2 regions of the Streptomyces sp. NPDC037401 genome follow, and region 2 is predicted to be linked to the other one. Evidence: riboswitches for the same ligand, from Rfam matches in the RefSeq annotation. Region 2 holds a riboswitch; the other holds the start of a gene.

Region 1 (9,330 bases), on a different contig from region 2:
GGGACCACGGCCTCGGAGTCCTCGATGAGGTCACCGAACTCGCTGTCGCCCTCCTCGCCCAGCGGGGTGTGCAGGGAGATCGGCTCGCGGCCGTACTTCTGGACCTCGATGACCTTCTCAGGGGTCATGTCGAGCTCCTTGCCCAGCTCCTCCGGAGTGGGCTCGCGGCCGAGGTCCTGCAGCATCTGGCGCTGCACACGGGCGAGCTTGTTGATGATCTCGACCATGTGCACCGGGATGCGGATGGTGCGGGACTGGTCCGCCATGGCGCGGGTGATCGCCTGGCGGATCCACCACGTGGCGTACGTGGAGAACTTGAAGCCCTTGGTGTAGTCGAACTTCTCCACCGCGCGGATCAGGCCGACGTTGCCCTCCTGGATCAGGTCCAGGAAGAGCATGCCGCGGCCGGTGTAGCGCTTGGCCAGCGAGACCACGAGACGGAGGTTGGCCTCCAGCAGGTGGTTCTTGGCCCGGCGGCCGTCCTCGACGAGGATCTCCAGCTCGCGCTTGAACGCGGGCTTGTGGTCCTCCTCCTCTTCGAGCTTGTACTCGGAGAAGAGACCCGCCTCGATGCGCTTGGCGAGCTCGACCTCCTGCTCGGCGTTGAGCAGCGGCACCTTGCCGATCAGCTTCAGGTAGTCCTTGACCGGGTCGGCGGTGGCGCCGGCGACCATGACCGTCTGGGCCGGGGCGTCGTCGTCGTCCTCGTCGGACAGCACGAAGCCCTGGCCGGCGGCACCGGCCTTGGGCGCCTCCTCCTCGACGTCGTCGGCGAGGTCCTCGGCCCAGTCCTCGCCCTCGACGACCTCGGCGTTCTCCGGGTCCGCGTCCTTGGCGCCGGTCTTCTTCGCCGCCGTCTTCTTGACGGCGGTCTTCTTCGCAGCGGTCTTCTTGACCGTGCGCTTCTTCGGCTCTGCGGCGGCCTCGGCCGTGGCCGGGTCCGCCTCCGCCGCGGGCTGAGCGGATATCGCCGCCGCGGCGGCCGGGGCGGCTGCGGTCTTGCGCGCGCCGATGGGCCGCGGAGCGGCGGCCGCCTTCTTGACGGCCGTGCGGGCGGGGGCCGCCGCGGCCTTGCGGGGCTTCTTCGCGGCGGTCTTGGCAGCGGGAGCCGCGCTGACGTGCAGCGCGACGCCCTCCTCGTCCAGCACCTGGTTCAGGCTGCGCAGGACCCGCTTCCACTGGTCCACCGGGATGCGGCCGGCCTCGAAGGCCTGGCGCACATCGTCACCGTTGATGTGACCCTGCTCGCGGCCGCGCTCGACGAGCGCGACGAGGGCCTCCGATTCGGCGATCTCCGGAGGGAACGTACGGGACGGGCTGAGCGACACAAGGAGCCTCTCGTTGCGAACAGACAAAGGACGGGCGGGACATCTTCGCGCGACGGCAGGTACCCGGACCGGTCGGGGTCGGGAGACCGGGCCGCGCGAGGACACCTGTCGGTTCATCGCATGCCCGAGTCGATTCGTTACGCACGGAATTGAGTGACCTGCGCCACGCCGTCTACGAGCCGCCGTCACGCTGCCAACGCTCCGCGGCCCGGGATCATTCCGGTTTGCGGGCCTCGATCAGGAATCGTGCCGTATGCGCGACGAACGGACCGTTCCGCCCGATCTGTTCGTGCAGCTCGCGCAGCCGGTCCCGGTAGTGGCCGACCGTGAAGCCGGGCACCATCCAGATCACCTTCCGGAGAAAGTAGATCACGGCGCCGATGTCGTTGAACTCCGTCCGCAGCCGTTCGGAGCGCAGATCGACGACCTCCAGCCCGGCGGCCCGCGCGTCGGCCACCGCGTCGTCGGGGTGCCGCCCGCGCCGGACCTCGTCCGGCTGCGGGCCGAGGAAGTACTCGACGAGCTCGAAGACGCTCGCCGGTCCGACCTGCTGCGAGAAGTACGTACCGCCCGGGCGCAGCACCCGCGCGACCTCCTCCCACCAGATCGTCACGGGGTGCCGGCTCGCCACCAGGTCGAAGGCGCCGTCGGCGAACGGCAGCGGCGGCTCGTCCGGGTCCGCGACGACCACCGCGCCGAGGGGGTGCAGCAGCCGGGTGGCCTTGGCGACGTTCGGCGGCCAGGACTCGGTGGCGACCGTCAGCCTGGGCAGCGGGCCCGCTCCGGCCAGCACCTCGCCGCCGCCGGTCTGGATGTCCAGCACCGCCTCGGCGCGGGCGAGGCGCTCGCGCAGCATCCGCTGGTACCCCCAGGACGGGCGCTGCTCGCTGGCGCGCCCGTCGAGCCAGGAGAAGTCCCAGCCTTCGACGGAGACCGACTCCGCCTCCGCGACCAATGCGTCGAAAGTTGGCGTCATGTCTTGATCATCCCAGTTGAGGTGCCCTTTCGGCCACCGGTTTGGCATTGGGTACGCTTGGTGGCGGGCCGTGACTGGCGCTTGGGTGGATCACCACCGGGGAGCGGCCCGGCGTACGCCGTACGCCGATGCCGCGCGCCTGGGCGAACCGCGATCCGCAGCGACGTTCAGGAGACCCCGTGACGACTGCCCAGACTGCCCGCCTGATGGACGGCACCGCCGTCGCCCGCCGCATCACCGAGGCCACCGCCGCCCGTGCCGCGCAGATCACCGAGCGCACCGGCAAGGCGCCCTGTCTCGCCACCGTGCTCGTCGGCGAGGACCCCGCTTCCGTCACCTACGTGAAGATGAAGCAGAACCGCTGCGCCAAGGCCGGGATCACCTCCCGCCACGTGGAGCTGCCGGCGGAGACCACCACCGAGGAGCTGGTCGCCGCCATCACCGAGCTGTCCGAGGACCCCGAGGTCAGCGGCATCCTGCTGCAGCACCCGGTGCCGCACCACATCGACGAGCGCGCGGCCTTCGAGGCGATCGCACCGGGCAAGGACGTCGACGGCGTCACCATGCACTCGTTCGCGGCCATGGGCTTCGGCCTGCCGGGCTTCGTGTCCTGCACGCCCGGCGGCATCATGCGGCTGCTGGCGGAGTACGACGTCGACCTCACCGGCAAGCACGCCGTGGTCGTCGGCCGCAGCGCGATCCTGGGCAAGCCCGCGGGCATGCTCCTGCTCGGCCGGAACGCCACCGTCACGTACTGCCACTCCCGGACCGAGGACCTGCCCTCGATCGTCCGCCAGGCGGACGTCCTGGTGGCGGCGGTGGGCAAGGCGGAGTTCATCCGCGGCGAGGACATCAAGCCGGGCGCCGTCGTCCTGGACGCCGGGTACAACGAGGGCAACGTCGGCGACGTCCACTTCGAGTCCGCCGCGGCCCGCGCCTCCCTGATCACCCCGGTGCCGGGCGGCGTCGGCCCGATGACGATCGCCGTCCTCCTGGAACAGACGGTCCAGGCAGCCGCCACCCAGTCGGGCCTCGACCTGACCTGACCCCCACCGCCCCACCCCACCCGCCCCGACGCCCCGTGCCCCCGGCCCGGGGCGTCGTGCTGTCCCCTCCGGGCCGCCGGGGCCCCATTACCCGGGAGGTAATCGACCTCCGGGGGGCGGGGCGGGAGGGTGGGGGGTGTTCGGGTCCGGGGTGGCGCACTCTGCTCCGGGCCCGGGCTTCGGCCAGTGGTGTTCTGTTTGACGGAGGGTGATTCTGATGTCCGCAACCCTGTTCGCCGGGCTTGCCCGGGCCGGTGGGCCGCAGACCGTGCTGCGGCGGTTCCTCGCGCTCGACTCCGTGGTCACCACCGGGAACGGCCTCGCCTACGTCGCCTTCTCCGCCCCGCTCGGGCGGCTGCTCGGGGTCGGGCAGGGGCTGCTCCTGGAGCTCGGGGTCCTGCTCGTGGCGTACGGCGCGGCGGTCGGGTGGCTGGCGTCGCGGCGGCGGCCGCCGGCGCTCGCCGTGAAGGCCGTCGTCGAGACCAACTACGCCTGGGCCGCGCTGAGTCTGGTCGCGCTGGTGGTGTGGTTCTCGCCGACCGCCGCCGGGACCGCGTGGATCCCGGCGCAGGCCCTCACCGTCGCGGCGTTCGGTGTGCTCCAGCAGCTCGCGCTCCGCTCAACCCTCAAGTGAGCGGAGGTACTTCACCGTCGCCGGGTCGGCCGGGAGCATCGTCTCGATGGCCAGCTCGGCGACGGTCACGTCCATCGGCGTGTTGAAGGTCGAGATGGACGACACGAAGGACAGCACGTGCCCGTCGTGCTCGATGACCAGCGGCAGCGCGAAGTACGGCACGGGCTCGCCGGGTTCGGCGTCACCCGGGCGGTCGGCGACGGGGTAGGCCGCCACCTCCTCGTACAGGGCGCGCAGCGGCTCGGAGCGGGCGAGGGCGATCTGCCGTTCCATCTGGGCCAGCAGGTGCCCGCGCCACTCCTTCAGGTTGCGGATCCGCGGCGCGAGGCCCTCGGGGTGCAGGGTGATCCGCATGGCGTTCAGCGGCGGCGTGAGCAGGTGCCCGGGCAGGCCGTCCAGCAGCATCGCGATGCCCCGGTTGGCGGCGACCACGTGGTACGTGCTGTCGACGACGAGCGCCGGGTACGGCTCGTATCCGGTCAGCAGCCGCTCCAGGCCCTCGCGCAGCAGGCCCATCGAGGGATCGCTGAGCGGGGTCTCGGCGTACCGGGGAGCGTAACCGGCCGCCAGGAGCAGTGCGTTGCGCTCGCGGACCGGTACGTCGAGCCGGTCCGCGAGCCTGAGCAGCAGCTCCTCGCTCGGCCGGGACCGGCCCGTCTCGACGAAGCTGATGTGCCGGGACGAGGAGTCGGCGCGGCCGGCCAGCTCCAGCTGGCTGATCCCGCGCCGCTCCCGCCAGGTGCGCAGCAGGGCGCCCACGCCCGCCCGGTCCGGAAGAGTCGTCATGGACGCGACACTAGCCGAGCGCGGTCATCCCAGGTCGAAGAGGTTCCGCAGCCCCAGCCGGTAGCGCAGCCGGTCGTGGCGCCGGACGGGCTCCAGCTCCGGCGGCCGGTACATCGGCACGACCGTGCACCGGTCGGCCGCCGAACCCGCCCGGTCCAGAAGGGCGTTGACCGCCGCGCGGGCCGAGGCGTTCGCCCCCTCCATGGTGGCGAGGTCGATGTCGACGGCGACGTAGTCACCGCACAGGAAGAAGTTCGGGATCCGGGTGCCCGCGCTCGGCCGGTCGTACAGGGTGCCCACCGGGTGGATGAGCAGCTCGTCGTCGTTCGCCGGGTGCGGGGTGCCCAGGCCGTCCACGCCCGGGTCCAGGAACCACGAGTGCAGCGCGCCGTCGCGCAGCACCGTGCGCCCCGAGTCGTTGAGCGAGGCCTTCAGCTGCGCCCAGACCTCCCGGGCCACCTCGTCGCGGGTGCACTGCTTGGCCGTCTTCCCGTACAGGATCCCCGGCTTGTCCCACTCCGAGATGTCGATGGAGAGGCAGTCCACGGCGACCCCGTCGCCGTAGTCGGCCGGGAAGTCGCGGTCCGCCCAGTGCTCCGCCTGCTGAATCGCCGTCAGGGACCAGGCGGAGTCGATGCAGTTGAGGTGCCCGTGCACCAGCGGCGCCCGCTCCGTCAGATAGAACTGGATGCCCGTCATCCAGTCCGTCTTCAGGCGGTCGCAGCGCGCCAGCATCGGGTCCGCCGCGCGCAGCCCGGCCCCCCAGGTGCGCCGGGCGTGCTCCACCGGCATGGCGCTGACGTAGTGGTCGGCCGTCACGGTCTGCCGGGCCCCGCCGGGGCCCTCGACGGCCACGCCGCTCACCCGCCCGTCCGCGTACAGCACTTCCCGTACGCTCCACCCGATCCTGAACTCCACGCCCAGGGAGCGCAGATGGGTCTCCCACGGGTCGATCCAGGCTTCGTTCGTGGGCAGGTTGAGGATCCGGTCCGGCGGGCCGTCGGCGCCGCGCCCGAGGGCGTTGAAGACGAACGCCTCGCCGAGGGTTCCGACCGTACGGGTCGAGGCCTCCTCGGCCTTCGTCGCGACGATGTTGCGGGTGATGCCGACCGCCAGGATGCGCTGGTACTCCGGCGACATCTGCCCGGCCCGTACGAAGTCCCACCAGGGCGTGCGCTCCCACACCTCCGCGCGCCGCTCGTCGCAGCTCGTCACGAACACCAGAGCCCGGTCGACGAAGTAGGCCGTCTCGTGCAGCGGGAGCCGGACGAAGGTCTGCAGCAGGCCGGTCAGGGCACGGCGCAGCTCGTCGGGGCTCAGGGAGGCGGGCCGGTGGCCTGGCCAGGGGATCGGCGCGCGCAGGTCCTCGCGGCCCGCGGCCCGCGCGAACATCATCTCGGGCGGTGCGATCAGGTTGTCCCACACGCCGTTGGGGTTCCCGGGGAAGGGGATCCGCCGCATCGTGTCGGGCAGGTTGTGGTAGATCCCGGGGATGAACCGGAAGCCGTGCTCGGCGGGGAGCGCCCGCCGTCCGCCGCGCGCGCTGCCCGGCACGTCCATGCTGCGCGCCTTGCCGCCCAGGGCCCGGCGCTCGTACACGGTCACGGCGTAGCCGCGCTCGGCGAGTTCGTGCGCGGCGGTCAGGCCGGCGACCCCGCCTCCCAGGACGGCCACCCGGCGGCCGTCCGCCGCCTCCGGGGACCGTAACGACCCCGCCGGGCCGGCCGCACCCGCCGGGCCGGTCGCCGCCGCCGTCCCCGCGCTCCCCGCCGTCCCCGCGCTCCCCGCCGTGCCCGCCGTCGCGGCCGCCGCCGCGCCCGCCATGAACGTACGCCTCGAAGTCATGCACCCACCCCTACTACCGCCGGTAACAGTCGCGTCCGGCGCAGGAGCATAGGAGCGGCGACCCCGTCACGGAAGGGACGGAAGGCCACGGCCGTGACGCGGCGCGCACTATGGCGCGAAAGCCTCCCCCGGGTGTCGCCTGTGGGAGGCTGGGGCTTCCGTTCACCGACCACGGAGGAGCCACGCATGGCCATGGAGCCGCTGTCGCAGAAGGAGATCGAGGAACGGCTGCGGGAGCTGCCCGGCTGGGCGGTGGAGGACGGCCGGCTCGTGTGCACCTACCGCCTCGCCGCGCACTTCGCCGCCGCCGCCCTGGTGATGGGCATCGCGGCCGTACAGGACGAGCTCGACCACCATGCGGACCTGACCCTCGGCTACAACACCGTCCGCCTCGCCGTGAACACCCACGCCGCGGGCGGCGCCCTCACCGAGCGGGACTTCGCCCTCGCCGACCGCGTGGCCGCCATGGCCCCCGTGCACGGGGCCGGCTGACGGTGCGTACGCTCCTCGACTACGACGAGGAGGCCGCGGCCTACGACCGGACCCGGGGCGGGGTCCCGCGCGCCGAGGCCGCGGCGGCCGCCGTCCGCGCCCTCCTGCCGCCGCACGCGCGCACCCTCCTCGACCTCGGCTGCGGCACCGGCATCGTCACCGCCCGGCTGGCCCGCCCGGGACTGCGCGTGCTCGGCGCGGACGCCTCCCCCGGGATGGCCCGTATGGCCCTCTCGCGCGGCGTCCCGGTCGTGCTCGCCTCCGGGACCCGGCTGCCGTTCGCGTCCGCGTCCCTCGACGCGGTGAGCGCGGTGTGGCTGCTGCACCTGCTGCGCGCCTCCGGGACCGTGGCGGCGGTGACCGCCGAGGTCGCGCGGGTGCTGCGGCCCGGCGGGGTGTTCGTCACCACCGTCGACAAGGACGCCGCGCACGACGTGGGCTGCGACATCGATGCCGTCCTCGCGCCCCACCTGACGTCCGCGCCCTCCGATGCGTACGGGGCGGTCGCCGGGTACGCCGCCGGGCACGGGCTCGTGGTGGCGGGGGAGGGGGCCTTCACCGGCCTCGGGCAGGGCCGCTCCCCGCGCGGCGCGGCGGAGGCCCTGCGCAAGGGCCGCTACGTCTCCCCGGTGGCCCCCCGCACCTCGGCCGAGGAGGTGGCCGCGGAGCTGGAACGGCTGCCGGACCCGGACCGGCCGAGGGACGACCCGCGCTACCGGCTGCTCTGCCTGGCCCGGCCCGCGCACCGCTGACCGGGCCCGCGCACCGCTCGCCGGGCCCCGCGCACCGCTCGCGGAGCCCGCCGATCGGCCTCCCGGGGTACGCCGGCCCCGGACCGTCCGCCCGCCGCGGCTCCGGCGCCTCAGGACCAGGCGCCGGCCGCCGCGGCCGCCCGCGCGTACTCGGCGAAGCTGCGCGGGTCGCGTCCGAGGACCCGCTTCACCCCGTCCGTCACCGGGGTGTTGTGCCCGTCCAGGAGCCGGGTGAACAGCCCGGCGAGGAAGCCCGCCTCCTCGGCCGGAAGCCCGAACCGCTCCAGCAGGACGGCGTATTCGGCCTCCGAGACCGGCGCGTACCGGATCTCTCGGCCCAGCGCCCGGCCGATCTCCGCCACCGCCTCGCCGAAGGTCAGCGCGTCCGGGCCGGTGACCTCGTGGACCACCCCGCCGTGCGCGTCCTGCGTCAGCGCGGCCACCAGCACGTCCGCCAGGTCGTCCGCGAGGACGAACGGCTCGGCCGTCTCCCCGGCGGGGAAGGGCAGTTCGCCCCCGAGGATGCCCTCGATGAACAGCCCCTCGCTGAAGTTCTCCGCGAAGAACGAGGCCCGTACGACCGTCACTTCGGCCCCCGCCTCGCGCAGTGCGTCCTCGGCCGCCACCGCCTCCGGCTCGCCGCGCCCCGAGAGCAGGACGAGCCGCCGCACCCCCTTCGCGACCGCCAGGTGGCCGAACGCCCGCAGCGCGGGCACCGCCGTCGGCGCGGCCAGGTCGGGTACGTACGCCAGGTACGCGCGGTCCGCACCTGCCAGGGCCGGGCCCCAGGTGGACTCGTCCGCCCAGTCGAACCGGACCTCGCCGGTGCGGGAGCCCGCCCGGACCGTGTGCCCCTGTGCCGCCAGCCGCTCCGCCACCCGGCGGCCAGTCTTGCCCGTCGCCGCCGTCACCAGGACCGTCATCGTCTCGTGCTCCGTGTCGCTCGCCGTGTTCGCCGTGTTCGCCGTGCTCGCCGTGCTCGCCGTGTTCGTCATGGCTTCAGCTTGGCGGCTCGGGCGTGGACGATCCATGCTCCAAAGGCTCGTTCAGATGTCCAGGCGTCTACATCTGCCGGCGGTACTGGTTACGCTGGACGGCATGGACGCGTTGACGGGACTCCTGAACGGGCCGCGTGCCCAGGGCGCCTTCCTCCTCAGGATGGTGATGCAGGCGCCCTGGTCGGTGCGGATCGAGGACCGCGCGCCGCTGACCCTGATGTGCGTACGGCGCGGCGAGGCATGGATCGAGCCCGAGGAGGGCGAACCGGTACGGCTGCGCGTGGGCGACGTGGCGGTGGCGCGCGGGCCCGCCCCGTACACCGTCTCCGACCGGCCCGGCATCGCACCCCGCGTCATCGTCGGCGCCGACGGCGAGTGCCGGACCCCCGCGGGGGAGCCGCTCGGCTCGGTGATGCAACTGGGCGTGCGGACCTGGGGCGACAGCACCGAAGGCGACACCGCCCTGCTCGTCG
Region 2 (9,330 bases):
GACGGTGACGTGCGGGTGGTACGGGAACTGCAGCTCGCGCTGGAGCGGCCCGGCCGGGTCCCGGACCAGCCCCTGGAGCCGCGTGCAGGCGGTCGCGCCCTCGACGACCCGGACGAAGACCACCGGCGACAGCGGGCGGAAGGTGCCCGTGCCGGCCAGCCGCATCGGGAAGGGGCGGCCGGCCGCGGCGACCTCGGCGAGGTGGGCCCGGATCGCCGGGAGCCGGTCCGCCTCGACCTCGGTGGGCGGGACGAGGGTGACGTGTGTGGGGATGCCGTGCGCGGCGGCGTCCCCGAAGCCGGCGCGCCGCTGCTGGAGCAGGCTGCCGTACGGCTCCGGGACCGCGATCGAAACGCCGAGCGTTACGGTCCCCACGTGTTCTCCTCCGTCGTCGGTACGAGTGTGCTGCCGCCCAGTGTGGGGGCAGCACCCCCCTTACTGCCAGGGTCGCAGGTCGCCGGGTGTGCCTCCGGCCCTCCCCGGCCGTATCGAGGCGCCCGGGTCAGTGCTTCGCGGGCAGGAATCCGAGTCGGTCATAGGCCTGCGCGAGGGTGTCGGAGGCCACGGCGCGGGCCTTCGCGGCGCCCTTGGCGAGCACGTTGTCCAGCTCGGCCGGGTCGTCCAGGTACTCCTGGGTCCGCTGCTTGAACGGTGTGACGAACTCGACCATCACCTCGGCGAGGTCGGTCTTCAGCGCGCCGTAGCCCTTGCCGACGTACTTCTCCTCCAGGACCGGGATGGCGGTGCCGGTCAGCGTGGAGTAGATGGTGAGCAGGTTGCTGACGCCGGGCTTCTTCTCGGTGTCGAAGCGGATCTCGGCCTCGGTGTCGGTGACCGCGCTCTTGATCTTCTTCTCGGTGACCTTGGGCTCGTCGAGGAGGTTGATCAGACCCTTGGGGGTGGACGCGGACTTCGACATCTTGATCGCCGGGTCCTGGAGGTCGTAGATCTTCGCGACCTCCTTGACGATGTGCGGCGCCGGGATGGTGAAGGTCTGCCCGAAGCGCTGGTTGAAGCGCTCGGCCAGGTCGCGGGTCAGCTCGATGTGCTGGCGCTGGTCCTCGCCGACCGGGACCGAGTCGGCCTGGTACAGCAGGATGTCGGCGACCTGGAGGATCGGGTACGTGAACAGGCCGACGGTGGCGTTGTTGGCGCCCGACTTCGCGGACTTGTCCTTGAACTGGGTCATCCGGCTGGCCTCACCGAAGCCGGTGATGCAGTTCATGACCCAGCCGAGCTGCGCGTGCTCGGGGACGTGGCTCTGCACGAAGAGCGTGCAGCGGTCCGGGTCGAGACCGGCCGCGAGGAGCTGCGCGGCGGAGAGCCGGGTGTTCGCGCGCAGTGCTTCGGGCTCCTGCGGCATGGTGATCGCGTGCAGGTCGACGACCATGTAGAAGGCGTCGTGCGTCTCCTGCAGGGCGACGTACTGGCGGATGGCTCCGAGGTAGTTCCCGAGGTGGAACGAACCGGAGGTGGGCTGGATACCGGAGAGCGCGCGAGGACGATCAGAGGCCATGGGCCCATTCTCTCAGGTGCGGGGGCTGACTCCGGCCTCCGCTGGCCGGAACCCTGCGGGTCGGACGTGCGTGTGAGGCCGGGATCACATCCCGGCGGCCCGCGGCGGGCGGAGGGTGACCGAGTACCGGGCAGTAGCGGCCCGGCCTGATCTGGTCCCGGCCGAGCGACCGCTTTCCCGCCGCCCCACGCCGCGGGCCCGTCGTACCGCCCGGCCGCCGCCCCGGAGATCACGGGCGGCGGCCGGGCAGGAAGTCTGCGGCACGGCTCAGGCGAGGGGGAGGCCCGGGGCCGGGTACGCCGCCATGAGGTCGGCGACCTCGGCGCGGATCACCGCGAGGGCGTCCTCGTCGGCCTTGCCCGCGGCGGCCACCGCGCGGGCGATCCAGTCCGCCACGGCCGGCATGTGGGACGCGTCCAGGCCCCGAGAGGTCAGCGACGGCGTACCGATCCTCACGCCCGAGGGGTCGAACGGCTTCCGGGGGTCGTACGGCACGGTGTTGTAGTTGACGACGATCCCGGCGCGGTCGAGCGCCTTCGCGGCGACCTTCCCCGGAACGTCCTTCGCCGTCAGGTCCATCAGGATCAGGTGGTTGTCCGTACCGCCCGACACCAGGTCGAAACCTTGTTCCAGGAGGGCGTCCGCCAGGGCGCGGGCGTTGGCGACCACGGCGTGCGCGTAGTCGCGGAAGCCCGGCCGGGAGGCCTCGTGCAGCGCGACCGCGATGCCGGCGGTCGTCTGGTTGTGCGGGCCGCCCTGGAGGCCCGGGAAGACCGCCTTGTCGATGGCCTTCGCGTGCTCCTCGCGGCACATCAGCATCGCGCCGCGCGGGCCGCGCAGGGTCTTGTGCGTGGTAGTCGAGACCACGTCGACGTGCGGTACGGGCGAGGGGTGCGCGCCGCCCGCGATCAGGCCGGCGATGTGCGCCACGTCCGCGACGAGGACCGCACCGGCCTCCTGAGCGATCCCGGCGAAGGCCGCGAAGTCGATCGTGCGCGGCAGTGCGGTGCCGCCGCAGAAGATCACCTTGGGCCGCTCCCGGAGGGCGGTGTCGCGCACCTCGTCGAAGTCGATCAGGCCGGTGTCGGGGCGTACGCCGTACTGGACGCCGCGGAACCACGAGCCGGTGGCGGACACGCCCCAGCCGTGGGTGAGGTGGCCGCCCATCGGCAGGGCCATGCCCATGACGGTGTCGCCGGGCCGGGCGAACGCCAGGTAGACGGCGAGGTTCGCGGGCGAGCCGGAGTACGGCTGGACGTTCGCGTGGTCCACGCCGAAGACGGCCTTGGCGCGGGCGACGGCCAGGGACTCGACCTGGTCGATGTTCTGCTGGCCCTCGTAGTAGCGGCGGCCGGGGTAGCCCTCGCTGTACTTGTTCTGCAGGACCGTGCCGGAGGCCTCCAGCACGGCCGCGGACACGTAGTTCTCGCTCGGGATCAGGCGCAGGGTCTCGGCCTGCAGGCGCTCTTCGGCTCCGACGAGCGCGGCGAGCGCGGGGTCGGTGGCGGCGAGGGCGGGATGGCGCGCGGTCATGGCGGCGTCCTCCGGGGTCGTTGTCGGTGCGTACCCCGCGACGGCCCAGGCGAGCGGCCCGCGAATGCGGTCGTGCGCGCACGGCTCCCCCGGAGTTCGTTCTCCGTACGCCAGTCGCCGTGCGTGTGCCCCACCCTAGCGGGCGCGCCGCGCGCAGAGGTTTCTTCGTCCGGCATCCGAGCGACGATAGAAATTGACATCCTCCCCGCCCTGAAGGACGGAGATTCCTAGCTCACTTCGCCTGACACCTAGCAGGTGGCAGGGCTTACAAGATCAGCACCAGCCGGGTTGAGACCAGCCCGGACGAGCATCACGCGGGCGGAATTCTTGTCCCTGGGGGACGGGACTCCGCATGCGGTGCACGTATACGTTCTCTCGGAAAGAGGTAGCGCGTGCTCGGCTCTCGCTCCGCACTGTGCGCAGTCCATGGTGGTGTGCGCGGGGTGTACGAGGTGTACGGTCCGGCCGTGCTTGCGGCCCATCTCGATCAGGGCCGTCTCGGTGGTGCCGATCGCGGCGTCGGCTGCTTTGCGGGCCATAGTGGACTTCGCCAGGAAGCGCGGCTTGAAGTCCTCCACGGCGAGAACGTCGAAGTCCCGGGCGAGGGACTCGGCCCACTTGCGGCCGGTGTCCTGACGCTGCCGGGCGATCTTCTTCGAAACATTCGCCGCCAGCTTGCGGGCCTTGCGGTACCCGGCCGTGTCAGGCCGGTTCTTCGGAGTCCGGCGGCGGGCGCTGCGGTACCGACGAACCCTCACGCAGCCAACTCGTGGACTGCCGGGCCCCGGTCAGCATCCCGTCGAGCTGCGCCGGACCACACGTCGTGTGCTCGGTGGCATCCCGATTCAGGATGTGGACCGTGCGGGACATCGCCACACACTCGTTCCACACCCACCGACACCGCGCCCACTCGGCTTCGAGCCGGCCGTGCGCGGTAGACGACACGCGAAGCCGGTAGGTGTACCGAGCGCGCCCAGCTCCGTCGACTACCGGTGTCGACGTCATGATCGGAACCTAACAGTCCCCACTGGCAATTGAAGGAAGGGCAGGTCAGAACAGATGTGCAGACGACCCCGCCGCTTCGCGGCTCCGGCCCAAGGATCCATCCCTCCCCCGCCTGAAGGCAGGGCCCCCCGGGAAGAAGAAGGGTGACGCCACCCACGTCGCCCGGCCAGACGATCGGAGACCCCGTGTCGACTACAGCAGACGCCATCCGCTCCGCCGAGGAACACAGCGCGCACAACTACCACCCCCTGCCGGTCGTCGTCGCCTCGGCGGACGGCGCCTGGATGACCGACATCGAGGGCCGCAGGTACCTCGACATGCTGGCCGGGTACTCGGCCCTCAACTTCGGGCACGGCAACCGCCGGCTGGTCGACGCGGCAAGAGCGCAGCTGGAGCGCGTGACCCTGACCTCGCGTGCCTTCTACCACGACCGGTTCGCCGAATTCTGCGAGCGGCTGGCGGAGTTGTGCGGCAAGGAGATGGTCCTGCCGATGAACACGGGCGCCGAGGCCGTGGAGACGGCGGTGAAGACGGCCCGCAAGTGGGGCTACGAGGTGAAGGGGGTGCCGGACGGCCACGCGAAGATCGTGGTCGCGGCGGACAACTTCCACGGCCGGACGACGACCATCGTGTCGTTCTCGACCGACCACGAGGCCCGGGACCACTTCGGCCCGTACACGCCGGGCTTCGAGATCGTGCCGTACGGCGACCTGACCGCGATGCGGGCGGCGGTCACGGCGCACACCGTGGCGGTGCTGATCGAGCCCATCCAGGGCGAGGCGGGGGTGCTGGTCCCGCCGCCGGGCTACCTGGCCGGGGTGCGGGAGCTGACCCGGGAGCGGAACGTCCTGCTGATGGCGGACGAGATCCAGTCGGGGCTGGGACGTACGGGCCGGACGTTCGCGTGCGAGCACGAGGGCGTGGTCCCGGACGTGTACGTCCTCGGCAAGGCGCTGGGCGGCGGCATCGTGCCGGTGTCGGCGGTGGTCGCGGACCGGGACGTCCTCGGGGTGTTCCGGCCGGGTGAGCACGGCTCGACCTTCGGCGGCAATCCGCTGGCGTGCGCGGTGGCGCTGGAGGTCGTCGCGATGCTGCGGACGGGCGAGTACCAGCAGCGGGCCTCGGAGCTGGGCGACCACCTGCACCGGGAGCTGGGGCTGCTGGTGGGCGGCGGCGCGGTGACCGCGGTCCGGGGGCGCGGGCTGTGGGCGGGCGTGGACATCGCGCCCTCGCACGGCACGGGCCGCGAGATCTCCGAGAAGCTGATGGAGCGCGGGGTCCTGGTCAAGGACACCCACGGGTCGACGATCCGCCTGGCCCCGCCGCTGGTGATCTCCAAGGAGGACCTGGACTGGGGGCTGGACCAGCTGCGGGGGGTGCTGGGCGCGTAGGTCGTGTCGTCGGCGGACCCCCCGCCGGCCGCGGCGGGGGCCCGGCTCAGAGGATCACGTGCGGCACGAAGCGCGCGTACTCGTCCGTGATCAGGCCCGCGGACTCCCTGATGCCGAGGCCCGCCGCCTCGTCCTCGACGACCCACGCGCCGAGGACGACGTGGTTGCCGTCGAACGCCGGCAGCGGGGCGAGGGCCTGGTAGACGCAGGCCTCGTCGTCCCGTACGGCGGGCTCGGCGCCGGCCGGGTGGACGGTCACGCCCGCGCCCTCCCGGCCGAGCAGCGGCTTGGCCACCCAGCCGGTGGTGCCGGCGAGGTCCCGCGGCCCGTCCAGATAGGCGGGGAGCAGGTTCGGGTGCCCGGGGTACAGCTCCCACAGCACGGCCAGCAGGGCCTTGTTGGAGAGCAGCATCTTCCAGGCGGGTTCGATCCAGCAGGTGGTGCCGGAGCCGCCGCCGTTGTCGAGGGTGTCGAGGACCTGGGGGCCGAAGGCGTCGGTGGCCAGCCACTCCCAGGGGTAGAGCTTGAAGCAGCTGCGGATGAAGCGGAGCCGGTCGTCCACGAAGCGGCCGGACAGTCGGTCCCAGCCGATCTGCTGGACCGGCAGGGCGAAGGTCTCCAGTCCGGCCTGGGCGGCGGTCTCCTGGAGGTAGGCGACCGTCATCAGGTCCTCGCCTAGCTCGTCGGCGTCGGAGTGGGCGAAGTGCACCGGGCCGGGCGGCAGCAGCGGGGCCTGGCGCCGCCAGGCGGCGACGAGCCGCTCGTGGAGGGAGTTCCACTGGTCGGCGCCGGGGAAGCGCTCCTCCATCCAGAACCACTGCGGGCTGGCCGCCTCGACGAGCGAGGTGGGGGTGTCGGCGTTGTACTCCAGCATGACGGCCGGCCCCGTGCCGTCGTAGCGCAGGTCGAACCGCCCGTACAGCGAGGGCAGTTCGCTGCGCCGCCGCCAGGACTCGGCGATCAGCGCGGCGAGCTGCGGATCGGTGATGCCCAGGTCACCGAAACGGTCCTGCTCGACGATGTGCGCGGCGGCGGCCAGGCACATCGCGTGGAGCTCCTCGACGACGCCCTCCAGCGCCTCGACCTCGGGCAGGCCGAAGGAGTAGTACGCGCTCTCGTCCCAGTACGGGCGCAGCGAGTCGTCCGGGTACCGGGTGAGCGGGTAGATCAGCCCCTGCTCCTCGACGGTCTGCTGCCAGCCGGGGCGGGGCTCGATCGTGTGGCGGCGCACGGGTCAGCCGCCGCCCGAGCCGGAGCCGGACTTGCCGATGCCGCCGCGGGTGACGGCCGACTTGTCGAAGCTGCCGCCGGAGATCTTGCCGTTGCTGACGCTGCCGCCGTAGTAGTACGAGCCGCGGCCGCCGCTCTTGCAGTCCTTGTCGGGGAGCTTCTCCATCGTCTTGCGGTCGGCGCACCGGCGGTCGGGCTCGGAGTCCGAGCCGCAGGCGACGAGCGTCGCGGCGAGCATGCCCATGCCGCCGAGCACGACGGCTCCCGAGCGGAACCTGCGCCGCGTCCTGTCCTGGTCCATTCCGGGTCCTCCCCCTGGGTGTGTCGGGGTCCAGAGTAGAACCGGCCGACGAGCGGCGGAATCCGGCCGACCGTACCGGCCTCGACTAGAGTCGTTTTGTGCTGTTCGGGATGGTGTGCGCGCTCGGTTCCGCGGTCTGCTTCGGCACGGCTTCCGTCCTCCAGGCCGTGGCCACGCGCGCGACGGCGCCCGGCACCGGCTCCGGGGTGGACGCCCGGCTGCTGCTGCGCGCCGTGCGCCAGTGGCGGTACCTCGCCGGCCTGTCCCTGGACGGACTGGGCTTCGTCCTCCAGATCGTCGCCCTGCGCTCGATCCCGATCTACGCGGTCGGCGCGGCGCTCGCCGCGAGCCTCGCGGTCACCGCGGTGGCCGCGTCGCGGCTGCTGAAGGTGCGGCTCAGCGGTACGGAGTGGGCGGCGGTCGGGGTGGTCTGCGCCGGCCTCGCCATGCTGGGGCTGTCCGCCGGCGAGGAGGGCTCCGAACCGGGCCCGCCCGGACTGGAGTTCGCCCTGCTGGGCTGCGCGGTCGCGGTGCTGGTGGTGGGCGCGGCGGCCGGCCGCCTCCCGGACCGCCCGCGCGCCCTGGCGCTGGGCCTCGGCGCGGGCGCGGGCTTCGGGGTCGTCGAGGTCTCGGTGCGGCTCATCGACAGCCTGTCGCCGTCCCGTCTGCTGACGAACCCGGCCACGTACGCCCTGCTGCTCGGCGGCGGGGCGGCCTTCCTGCTGCTCACCTCGGCCCTCCAGCGCGGCTCGGTCACCACGGCCACGGCCGGCATGGTGCTGGGCGAGACGGTGGGCCCGGCGCTGGTGGGCGTGATCTGGCTGGGCGACAGTACGCGCGAGGGGCTGGCCTGGCTCGCCGTCACCGGTTTCGCCGTCGCCGTGGCCGGCGCCCTGGCCCTGGCGCGCTTCGGCGAGCCGCCCGAGGCCGCGGAGAGCGCGCAGCCCGCAGCCGCCCGTCCACGGTGACAACCGGCCGAATTCCGGACAGGGTCAGGCCCGAGGTCATACAGTCCGTGCCATGTTTGACATCCTCGCCGGCATAGCCGGGTTCGGCGGCGTGGCCCTCGGCGTACTGTTCCTCATCTTCCGGGACTTCGTGCGCAGGCTCATTCAGCAGAGGCTGTTCCGGACCCTGACAGCACCTCAGGCCACCGGCCTGTTCGCAGCGGTGATCGTACTGACCTTCGCCATCGCCGTCCTGGGCATCTCCACGACCCTCTCGGGCGAGGGTGCGCAGCAGTTCCTGATCCTGGTCGGCATCATGCTCGCCTTCCTCCTGCTGGTGCTGCTGCTCGCGAGCCGCTTCGTGACCGGCGGGCGGGCCGGCCCGCAGGGCCCGGCCGCGGCGGAGGAACGGACGATGGCCAAGGTGGCGCGGCTGGTCGCCGCCAACGAACCCGCGCAGGCGGCCCGCGCCCTGGAAGCACCGGGAACCGACCGCCAGAGCGAGGAGTTCTGGTACTGGAAGGCCCGGATCGCCCTGGCCGACTCGAACTTCACCGTGGCCTCCGGCTACGTGGACGAGGCCCTCAAGTACGACCCGCGGGGCGAGCACGCCCTCGCCCTCAAGATCAGGATCCTGCTGGTCGGCCGCGACCCCGCCGACCTCGACCGGGCGCTGCGGCTCGCCGCCGACAGCGAGGGCATCAGCGCCGAACTGGACGTCTGGCTGGCACGCCTGCGGGCGGAGGGCATGTTCGACGTCCGGGTGAGGACGAACACCGAGCTGGACACCCGCTGCCCGCTCCCCGCCCGCCACGGCTGGACGACGGCCTGACGCGTACGGCACGACCGGGCGTACGGGACGACGGACGACCGACGCCCGGGCGTACGAGACGACGGACGACGAAGGAAGCGAACTGGTGCGCATGCCGAACGACCCCTCGCACACCGCGAAACCCGCCGTGTTCTACGTACCCCGGCCGCAGCACGACCGCGGCCCTTGGGACTGGGCCGGTCCGGACGCCGTGCAGGAGGGCCTTGACCGGACCCTGCGGCGCGGACTGAGGCTGGAAGCGGGGCCGTGCCACGACCCCGCCGAGGTGGACCGCTTACTGGACCGCCTGCCGAACGCCGTGGTCGTGGTGCAGCCGCCCGTCGTGGCCGCACGGCTGCGGCAGGACCTGCGGAGCCCCCTCACCTTCCTCGAGGCACTGCTCGGTCTCGGTGTCACCCTCCGGGTCTGCAACGACCGTCCCGACCCGCTCGCGGCCGCGTACGACGGGCTCTCGGACGGCCGTGCGGTGCTGCTGTCCGCCCATCCGTTCCACGAGCAGGTGACCGCGGCGGAACGCGCGCGCCGGCGGCAGGACGGGGAGGCGTACGCCGGGCGCTGCGGCCTGCGCGTGGCGG

Evidence for each region. A riboswitch is a leader RNA that binds a small molecule or an ion and turns the genes downstream of it on or off. The one in region 2 is predicted to bind ZMP and ZTP.
Region 1: linked by a shared signal. The riboswitch ahead of ACZ7H1_RS00145 (bifunctional 5,10-methylenetetrahydrofolate dehydrogenase/5,10-methenyltetrahydrofolate cyclohydrolase) and the one ahead of ACZ7H1_RS35825 (serine hydroxymethyltransferase) in region 2 are both predicted to bind ZMP and ZTP.

The regions. Positions count from the first base shown of each region.
Region 1 is NZ_JBVJWO010000001.1:30,744-40,073, forward strand. Features, by position in the region: gene ACZ7H1_RS00135 (RNA polymerase sigma factor) at 1-1,328, opposite strand, end outside; gene ACZ7H1_RS00140 (class I SAM-dependent methyltransferase) at 1,543-2,304, opposite strand; ZMP/ZTP riboswitch at 2,365-2,456, shown strand; gene ACZ7H1_RS00145 (bifunctional 5,10-methylenetetrahydrofolate dehydrogenase/5,10-methenyltetrahydrofolate cyclohydrolase) at 2,484-3,350, shown strand; gene ACZ7H1_RS00150 (hypothetical protein) at 3,568-3,984, shown strand; gene ACZ7H1_RS00155 (helix-turn-helix domain-containing protein) at 3,970-4,770, opposite strand; gene ACZ7H1_RS00160 (hydroxysqualene dehydroxylase) at 4,795-6,615, opposite strand; gene ACZ7H1_RS00165 (4a-hydroxytetrahydrobiopterin dehydratase) at 6,802-7,107, shown strand; gene ACZ7H1_RS00170 (class I SAM-dependent methyltransferase) at 7,110-7,859, shown strand; gene ACZ7H1_RS00175 (Rossmann-fold NAD(P)-binding domain-containing protein) at 7,970-8,854, opposite strand; gene ACZ7H1_RS00180 (AraC family transcriptional regulator) at 8,958-9,330, shown strand, end outside.
Region 2 is NZ_JBVJWO010000057.1:6,343-15,672, forward strand. Features, by position in the region: gene ACZ7H1_RS35815 (2'-5' RNA ligase family protein) at 1-375, opposite strand, end outside; gene trpS (tryptophan--tRNA ligase) at 503-1,516, opposite strand; gene ACZ7H1_RS35825 (serine hydroxymethyltransferase) at 1,784-3,049, opposite strand; ZMP/ZTP riboswitch at 3,086-3,177, opposite strand; partial or broken gene ACZ7H1_RS35830 (zinc ribbon domain-containing protein) at 3,298-4,054, opposite strand; gene rocD (ornithine--oxo-acid transaminase) at 4,240-5,445, shown strand; gene ACZ7H1_RS35840 (glutathionylspermidine synthase family protein) at 5,492-6,676, opposite strand; gene ACZ7H1_RS35845 (hypothetical protein) at 6,680-6,976, opposite strand; gene ACZ7H1_RS35850 (hypothetical protein) at 7,087-7,944, shown strand; gene ACZ7H1_RS35855 (hypothetical protein) at 7,997-8,755, shown strand; gene ACZ7H1_RS35860 (VWA domain-containing protein) at 8,847-9,330, shown strand, end outside.